Regions from separate parts of the Paenibacillus shunpengii genome, predicted to be linked through region 2. Evidence: predicted binding sites of a transcription regulator. Region 2 holds the regulator's gene; each other region holds the start of a gene.
The links. The regulator Rex, encoded in region 2, represses fermentation and respiration genes when NADH is low (regulators of the CRP and FNR family bind a similar motif). The targets are predictions, from matches to a motif close to TTGTGAAATATTTCACAA.
Positions count from the first base shown of each region.

Region 1: the regulator Rex is predicted to act here: its motif matches at 1,225-1,242, upstream of nirB (nitrite reductase large subunit NirB).
Region 3: the regulator Rex is predicted to act here: its motif matches at 1,531-1,548, upstream of pflB (formate C-acetyltransferase).

Region 1 is NZ_JBHUMJ010000002.1:2,611,300-2,614,590, forward strand. It holds gene ACFSVM_RS12215 (sensor histidine kinase) at 1-1,030, opposite strand, end outside; gene nirB (nitrite reductase large subunit NirB) at 1,307-3,291, shown strand, end outside.
Region 2 is NZ_JBHUMJ010000002.1:3,008,369-3,011,659, forward strand. It holds gene ACFSVM_RS13975 (amidohydrolase) at 1-855, opposite strand, end outside; gene ACFSVM_RS13980 (redox-sensing transcriptional repressor Rex) at 845-1,501, opposite strand; gene dinG (ATP-dependent DNA helicase DinG) at 1,546-3,291, opposite strand, start outside.
Region 3 is NZ_JBHUMJ010000004.1:406,314-409,604, forward strand. It holds gene adhE (bifunctional acetaldehyde-CoA/alcohol dehydrogenase) at 1-1,377, shown strand, start outside; gene pflB (formate C-acetyltransferase) at 1,803-3,291, shown strand, end outside.

The DNA of each region.
Region 1 (3,291 bases), 400 kb from region 2:
TAAATTCAGGCGAAGAGGATGGTCTTAGCTTCACACTCAGATCGCCCCTGCTGACCTTTCTCATTCCGGTTATCAGTGTATTCATCGGTTTAAACAACACCTGTCTCAAGAAGAACAATACAGAGACAAGCAGTAGAACAGCCACGACTGGGATAAACCGGATAATCTGCTGAAATACAGGCAGGTTCCGTACAATGCTCGCTTCGGGCAGCATGACAACATAATGAATGGCTCCGTCATGTGCGGGAACGTCAATTAGTAAATATCGTTCTTCGCGTTCAGAATCACCTACGATTTCGTAGAGCGAATCCTCTTCTGACTTCTCTAATTGAAATGCGGACGCAAGCTTCACCACATTGTCAGGCACCACTGTGCCGGAGAGCGCCTCCCCTTCTCCTGATAAAATAACCGATCCTCCGCCTTCGCCCCAATCCGCACGGTGTATACGCTCATTTAAGCTGTTGATCGGCACCCAGGCCCCAGCGATGAATTGCTCGTTAATACGCACCGTTTTTACGAGATGATAGGTTCCCTTGGTCTGAACAATTTCCCATTTATGTGTCGGGACTTCTGCGTCTACCGAAGCAGCTGCAGGCATAATGGCTGAGAGAGCATTTATTTTCTCATCATACCCCCGCTGTGTAGCTAGCAGCGTATCCTTATGAACGGTATCATACAGAAACAAGCCGTCCAGGAGATCATAGAACCCGAGATCTGTCCTGAATTTATTTACGATCCTCTGCTTAGCAATCGTGTAGTCACCACTGCCATAGGGCAGAAAAAACAACGAAATGATATCTGGATCCTGTTCCCCCAAACTATATAAGTAGCGATTGGTTTCTTTAAGGATGCGCTCGTTCTCTTCGACATTTTTGAGGACATAGTTTCGGTTTGTCAGAGATACCTGGTCGCGAACCACACTCATCGCATACACATTGTTAAAGTATAGAAACAGCACGAGCGGAGCCATAATCAAGCAAAAGCCGGTGATAAATTTAAAACGCAAGGATGATCTTGAACGGAGTTTCATCTGCTGCACTCTCCACTTTCTATAACGAATGAAAACGTTATCAACTATAGCATCTTCTCTAATTCGCTGGAATAATAAGGAATCCTTTTTCCTGTTCATCATAATTTAAGGAAAATTATGAATGAATTTCAATTGTCAATCATTCCAAGCGCATTGTCATGAAGGTTACATAACAAGTTATAGAATTACAATTTATGTGATATGAATCACAATATATTCTCTTCACTTTCATTATGATAATGACATAAATAACGGATTACCTGGGGGGCAAGCATGATGAATACAACGAAGGAAAAATTGGTCATCATCGGCAATGGTATGGCAGGGATCAGCACGGTAGAACAGATCCTTAAGCTGACAACAAGATTTGATATTACGGTCTTTGGCAGCGAGCCTTATCCGAACTATAATCGGATTATGTTATCTTATGTTCTGGAAGGCAGCAAGACGGTAGAGGATATTATTCTGAACGATTTGGAATGGTACGACAATCAAGGTATTCGTCTTTATACAGGAACCAAAGTGGAACGCATCGACGCAAATACGCGTGAAGTGATTACAGAGAATGGACTCAAGGTACCCTATGACAAGGTTATCATTGCTACAGGCTCAAACTCCTTTATCCTTCCTGTACCAGGCAGTGATAAACAAGGTGTGGTTGGTTTCCGGGACATTGCTGACTGTAATGAAATGCTTGAAGCGTCTAAACAATATAGCAAAGCGGCCGTAATCGGCGGCGGACTGCTCGGTCTTGAAGCTGCGAAAGGACTAGTCCAGCTCGGAATGGACGTTACTGTAGTTCACTTGATGGACACCCTCATGGAGCGTCAACTGGATCGAGATGCTTCACAGATGCTCTTAGCAGAGCTTGAGCGGCAAGGAATTAAGTTCAAGATGGGAGCACAAACGAAAGAGCTGTACGGTGACAACAGGGTTCAAGGATTGCGATTTGCTGACGATACGGAGCTGGAAGCCGATTTTGTCGTTATGGCAGTTGGCATCAAGCCAAATATCGGTGTTGCACGGGATAGCGGAATTGATGTAAATCGTGGTATCGTGGTCGATGATTATATGCGCACTTCTATGGAAGATGTCTATGCGGTCGGAGAATGTGCAGAGCATCGCGGCACTTGTTATGGCCTTGTCGCTCCTCTGTTTGAGCAAGGTATGGTGCTTGCCAAGCACATCAGCGGAGCAGATACAGCTCCTTATGAAGGCTCTGTGGTATCCACGAAGCTCAAAATATCGGGTGTGGATGTGTTCTCGACCGGTGAATTTATCGAAGGACAAGAGCACACGGTTATCTCCCAGAAGGACGATTGGAAACGTACGTATAAGAAAATATTGCTTAAAGACAATGTAATGGTCGGAGCCGTCTTGTTCGGAAATATTGACAGCTCTGCCGAGCTTCAGAAGCTGATCAAGCAGCACGCTGTTATGACAGATGAACTGTACAGCTCCCTGATGGGAACCGGCTGCGGCGGTCATAAGAAAGCAAGCGCAGTGGATACCATGTCTGATGATGAAATTGTGTGCGGATGTAATGGCGTTACCAAAGGTACAATTGTCAATGCCATTACCGTTGAAGGCAAGACCACTCTCGATGAAATTAAGGCATGCACTGGTGCTACACGCTCCTGCGGAGGATGTAAGCCTGTCGTAGAACAGATTCTGCAATATGTGCTTGGAGACGGATTTGCAGCTAATGCCAAACAAGGAATTTGTGGCTGCACCGATCTCAGCCGAGATGAGATTGTCGCGGAAATACGTGAAAAAGGGCTCAGCACCACCAAAGAAGTAATGAATGTGCTTGGCTGGAAGCAGCCAGAAGGCTGCTCCAAATGCCGCCCTGCCATTAACTATTATCTAGGCATGGTTCATCCGGGAACGCACAAGGATGAGAAAGAATCGCGTTTTGTTAACGAGCGCTTGAACGCCAACATTCAAAAAGACGGCACATACACGGTTGTACCTCGGATGTATGGCGGTATGACGACTCCTGAGGATCTCAAGAAGATCGCCGATGTTTCTGTGAAATACAATGTGAAGCTTGTCAAAGTAACGGGTGGCCAGCGCCTGGATTTGGTCGGTGTCAAGAAGGAAGACCTTCCTAAAGTATGGGAAGAGCTTGATATGCCATCAGGTTATGCATATGCCAAATCATTAAGAACCGTCAAGACCTGTGTTGGCTCCCAGTTCTGCCGATTCGGAACGCAGGATTCCATGAGTATGGGCTCTCTTCTGGAGCACAAATTTGAACG
Region 2 (3,291 bases):
TCGCGCAACACCGCTCGCCAGCTTCAGGTTGCTTCCAGGATTATGAGCAACAGCCACATTGTATTTGGCGAGCACCTCTATTTCTTCATCCGTTAAATGTACAGCATGTGCCACGAGAGAAGGTCTAGAGAAGAAGCCAAGCTTCTCCAGATGTGCTACTGGACGCAGCCCATACTCTTTTACATTCTGTTCTACTTCAGCGGCCGTTTCGGACATATGTGTATGCAGGGGTAAATTCAGCTCATGTGCCGCTTCTACAAATTTCTCAATAAACTCTGGTCCGCAAGTATATGGTGAATGTGGGGACAGCATCGTCGTGATACGTCCGTCTGCCTGATTATGCCATTCCCGGGCAAAGGTCGTTGCTTCCTTCAGCTTAAATGCACGCAGCTCATCTGAACCGAAGCCAATCGCTCCCCGCATCAGACTTGCGCGAATGCCCGACTCCTGTGCCACTTTCGCCACCTGATTCATCTGATCATACATATCAAGGAAGGCGGTAGTTCCACCTCTCAGCATTTCCAGAACAGATAGCGAGGTCCCCCAGTAGACATCCTCAGCTGTGAACTTTTCCTCCATCGGCCACATTTTTTCTTGAAGCCAGACCTGAAGAGCAAGATCATCGCCATAGCCGCGTAGAAGTGACATCGCTGCATGACCATGTGTATTGATAAGGCCAGGAATAAACAGCTGGTGCTTGCCGTCATGAACCGGAAGACCTTCTGTCCCTTCAGGTAGATCTTCACCTATATATGAGATGCGGTCATCCTCAATCAGCATATAACCGCTGACGATTCGCCATTCAGGATCACTTACTGCAAATTTGCCGTTCTTGATGAGCCACTTATTTGACATCCTCTTCCTCCTCTTTCCCTGCTTCGTTCTCTAGATAATAAGCCAGACTAAGCAGATCTGTAGTGAAGTCCGCTGTATGAATCCGGATATGAGCAGGAGCCTTGATAATAATCGGGGCAAAATTAAGGATCGCTTCAACTCCCGCCTCCACCAGATAATCCGCCACACGCTGAGCTTCCGAATCCGGAACCGTTATAATGCCGATTCTAATGTTCAGATCCTTTACTGTTTTCACCAGCTCTTCCATAGGCTGAACCGTGAGCGTATTGATATTGGAGCCAATCTTCGAGGGCTGGGAATCAAATACGGCGACAATCTTCATATTGTCTTTTACATATCGATTATAGTTCGACAAGGCATGTCCGAGATTACCAGCACCGACAAGTGCCACATTAATCTGTTGATCCAGCTTCAAGATTTGTCTGATTTTATCGATGAGATAAGCTACATCATAGCCGATGCCTTTGCGTCCAAAATCCCCGAAATAAGCGAGATCCTTACGGATTTGCGCTGGATTCAAATCCAGTCTGAGACCAAGCTCCTGTGAAGATACAGTGGTCACTTCTCTTTTGTACAGCTCTTGTAAATAACGCAGATATACTGGCAGTCTTCTTACGACAGCCTCTGAAATTTTGTCCGACTTCAATTACAATTCCCCCTCACAACTGCAAGCAGTGTCCGTGCTTTCTATTACTTCTCTTCATTCGTTACATGTTCCTCTAGCCACTCGCTGATACGCGGAACCATCTTGTCCGTTGTCATATGCTCCATTTTAGGACCTGGCAGGGAATATAAAAAGTACTTGCCATAATACGATTCAATGACTCTTGTATCATACACGATAACGATGCCTCGGTCCTTAGCGGTTCGCACCAGTCTTCCGAAACCTTGTTTAAACCGAATAACCGCCTGAGGTACCGAGAGCTTCATAAACGGATTTTTCTTCTCCTGCTGCAGCAGTTCGCTCTTGGCTTCTACAACAGGATGGTTAGGAGGCTGGAAAGGCAGCCGTACAATAGCCAAACAGGATAAAGCTTCTCCTGGAATATCGACACCTTCCCAGAAGCTGCTCGTTCCAAGCAATACAGAAGCTTTGGCCTCCTGGAATCTTCTCGTCAGCTTGGTCCGGCTCCCACTGTCTACCCCTTGTCCAAACACGGAAATATCACTTGAGGCGAGAGCTTCCTTCAGCGGCTCATGTACTTGTCTCAACATCTTGTAAGAGGTAAACAGGACAAGCATTCTGCCCTTCGTTGCCTGTGCGGCCTCTGACAAAGATTTGACGAGCATACTGACAAAATGATCATCACCCACACTGCCCTTCACACTTGGAAAATCACGCGGAACCACAAGAAGAGCTTGTTCCCGGTAATTAAACGGAGACGGCAGCTGTGATGTGAGCAATCTCTGCTGCTCCTGTGCTTCGGTCAGTCCAAGCTGATCGATCATAAACTGGAACGATTTATCTACCGATAAAGTAGCCGAGGTTAAAATAACGCTTCGCTTCTTATCAAAGAACATTTCCTTCAGCTGAGGACTTACATCTACAGGAACTGCATACAGCTGAAGCGACTTGCTCTTGAATTGTCCGCTGGCCTCCAGCCAATATACGGTCCCTGCATCATCAAGGCGCATGAAATGTCTTAATTGATCTTTGAAGCCAGCCAGATCCTTAACGAGCCCGGTAACGTCTGTAATAAGGCTGTCGGCCGTATAATCGTCGAGATCTTCTCTTACTTCACTAAGAACCTTATCTGCCTTACGAACCAATTCTGAAACCGTCACATAGAACTGATTCTCAACTGCTGCAAGCTTATCCCACTTCTTCGGTTTGTTCTGCGGCTTCAGTCTTAATGTGAACTGTCCTGCTTCTCCAGGGGCTGCATCACTTCGTTCTGGCAGTAAGCTGAACAGCATTTCACTGAGCTGATCCCAAGTTTCCTTCGCTTCTAGAGCGGATGGGAACAGCTGATCAATAGCAGAGGTCCACTCCACCATCTGCTCATGGCTGGACTGCGCTATTTTTTGACGCAGAGCAGGGAATTGTCCGTTCCGACTATCTTTAAATAATCGGGTAAGCGCATGAACCACCGTAAAATATTTCATATGCATTCCAAGATGCTTACCGGCGACCTCCTCGAATTGATGCGCCTCATCTATGACGAGATGCTCATAAGCAGGAAGCAATTGGTGACTAGCCTTAACGTCCGTAAACAGCTTGGAATGATTGGTAATCACTACATCAGCAATGCCGGCCTCATGTCTTGCACGATGGTAAAAGCATTTCTTAAACCAAGGGCAGCTTCGGCCCAGGCAGGAATCCGAATCGCTTTGTACCGTTTCCCAAAAATCACCGCCGCGATAACTTAGATTGAGCTCCTCATCATCACCGGTTTCGGTTTGAGTCAGCCATACCAGCATCTGTGCAGCAGTAAA
Region 3 (3,291 bases), on a different contig from region 2:
ATTGGGGACATCTACAATACCAACTTACCATCATTGACGCTGGGCTGTGGTTCATACGGACGGAATTCAACCTCTTCGAATGTAACCGCAGTAAATCTAATCAACGTGAAGAGAGTGGCGAGACGAACAGTGAATATGCAATGGTTTAAGGTTCCAAGCAAGGTTTATTTTGAGAAGGGGGCTACCCAGTATCTTGCGAAAATGCCTGACATTTCTCGCGTACTCATTGTTACAGATTCCATGATGGTGAAACTGGGCTACGTTGATAAAGTGGAGCATTACCTGCGCCAGCGCCGCAAGCCTGTGTTCATTGAAGTGTTCTCCGATGTGGAGCCCGACCCTTCAACAACAACCGTAGAGAATGGCACGAAGCTGATGAACAGCTTTGAACCGGATTGTATTATTGCGCTCGGCGGCGGATCCCCAATGGATGCGGCCAAGGCGATGTGGCTGTTCTACGAGCATCCTGATGCCGAGTTTGATCATATGAAACAAAAATTTATGGATATCCGTAAACGGATTTACAAATATCCTAAGCTGGGACAAAAGGCAAAATTTGTGGCGATCCCAACAACCTCGGGAACAGGCTCAGAAGTAACCTCATTTGCAGTTATTACAGATAAGAATAAAGGGAATACCAAATATCCGCTGGCCGATTACGAGCTGACACCGGATGTAGCCATTGTAGATCCCGATTTCGTATACAGCCTGCCACGGGTAGCTGTCGCAGATACGGGTATGGATGTACTGACTCACGCGATCGAAGCCTACGTATCTGTCATGGCAAATGATTATACAGATGGCCTCGCGATCAAAGCGATTCAGCTCGTATTCGAATATCTTGAAGCATCTGCTCTTACGGGAGATAAGCTGGCGAGAGAGAAAATGCATAACGCGTCTACGATTGCCGGAATGGCCTTTGCCAATGCATTCCTTGGTATCAATCACAGTCTTGCTCACAAATGGGGCGGACAGTATCACACGGCACATGGACGAACCAATGCCATTCTGATGCCGCATGTCATAAGATACAACGCGAAGAAGCCGACGAAATTCGCATCCTTCCCGAAATATGATCATTTCACAGCAGATCTTCGTTATGCCGAAATTGCACGTATCCTGGGATTACCTGCGAATACGACAGAAGAAGGGGTTAACAGCCTGATTCAGGCAATACGTGATTTGAATAAGAAGCTCGGTATCCCGGCTTCGTTCCAGGAGCTTGGCTTTGATCCGAAGGATTTTGAAGCAAGAGTCGATTATTTGGCAGACCGGGCATTTGAAGATCAGTGTACTACTGCGAATCCGAAGCTGCCACTTGTCAGTGAGCTGGCTGATGTGTACCGGAATGCTTTCTATGGAAGATTTGATAAATAACCGTGTTCTTCATCGTAAATGGTGAAGCTGTGCTGAGCAGAAGGAATTTCCTTCGTTCAGCACGGCTTTTTTTTCGTATGCTTGTTCCGCACAATATAGGAATGGGAAGCATGACTACAACAGTAAAAATAAAATGGAGTAACAGGCTTAACTTTGTGATATTCATCACATAATTAATGTGATCTGTATAATATAATTTGAAATGTAAGAGAGAAGAAATCCATTTCATAGAACCCAAAAGGCAATTTCACTTCCCTATAAAGAGTGGAGAGAAGGGGAGTGAGCAGGTAGATTAGTGAAAATAATCACAAATAACCTTACCACAATAACAGAGCCGAGGGAGAAAGAGTAACAGCAGGGATGGAATTTCGTACCTGCCTTCATGATCTGTCTAGTGTAACCACGAATCTATTGGAGGGATTACCATGGCGGTAACCGAAAAAGAAATGCAAAACGTACAATCCGGCTGGAGAAGCTTCAAGTCCGGAAAATGGACAAAAGAGGTTAATGTTAATAACTTTTTAGAGAAAAACCTCATTCCGTATGAGGGTGACGAGAGCTTTTTGACAGGTGCGACAGACAATACAAAAGCGCTGTGGGAGATCGTTATGGATCTAACCAAGAAAGAGAGAGATAACGGCGGAGTACTGGATGTGGATGTCAACACCCCTTCAACAATTGTATCCCATCAGCCTGGATACTTGGATAAAGAGAAGGAGCAGATTGTCGGCGTTCAGACGGATGCCCCGTTTAAGCGTTCCATTCAGCCGTTCGGCGGTATCAAGATGATGATTGATGCTTGTGAAGCCTATGGCTTTAAGCTTCCTGAGCCGATTATTGAAATGTTCACCACGATCAGAAAAACACATAACCAAGGGGTATTTGATGCCTATACGAGTGAAATGAGAAATGCGCGGCGAGCCGGCATCATCACAGGCCTGCCAGATGCCTACGGCCGCGGACGTATTATCGGTGACTACCGAAGAGCAGCGCTGTATGGAATTGACTTTTTAATCAAGGACAAGATGAGAGAGCAGGCTGAGCTGGAAGTTGATGTGATCGATGAAGATGTGATCCGGCTTCGTGAGGAATTGTCTGAACAGATTCGAGCGCTGAAAGAGCTGAAGCAGCTTGGTGAAATGCACGGATTCGATATTTCCGGTCCTGCACGAAATGCCAAAGAAGCCTTCCAATGGGTTTACTTCGCTTATCTGGCAGCAATTAAAGAGCAAAATGGTGCAGCGATGTCACTTGGACGTGTCTCTTCCTTCCTGGATATCTATATCCAGAGAGACCTTATAGAAGGAACACTGACTGAAGAGGAAGCACAAGAGCTGGTGGATCATTTTGTCATGAAGCTGAGAATTGTAAAATTCCTGCGTACGCCGGATTATAACGAGCTGTTCAGTGGAGATCCAACATGGGTCACGGAATCCATTGGCGGCATGGGGATGGATGGCAAGACACGCGTCACGAAGAACAGCTTCCGCTTCCTGCATACGCTGTACAATCTCGGACCCGCACCAGAGCCAAACTTGACGGTGCTATGGTCAGAGCAGCTGCCAGAAGGGTTTAAGAAGTACTGCGCCAAGGTATCTATCGAAACCAGCTCCATTCAATATGAGAATGACGATCTGATGCGTCCGATCTATGGAGACGATTACGGTATTGCCTGCTGCGTATCTGCAATGCGGATCGGGAAGCAGATGCAATTCTTCGGTGCACGTGCGAACCTTGCTAAGGCGCTGCTGTATGCAATTAACGGCGGTAAGGACGAGAAATCAGGAGCCCAGGTGGGTCCGGAGTATCCGCCAATTACATCTGAAGTACTGAACTATGACGAGGTTATGAAACGCTTCAAGCCGATGATGGAGTGGCTCGCGAAGCTGTATATGAACACGCTGAACGTGATTC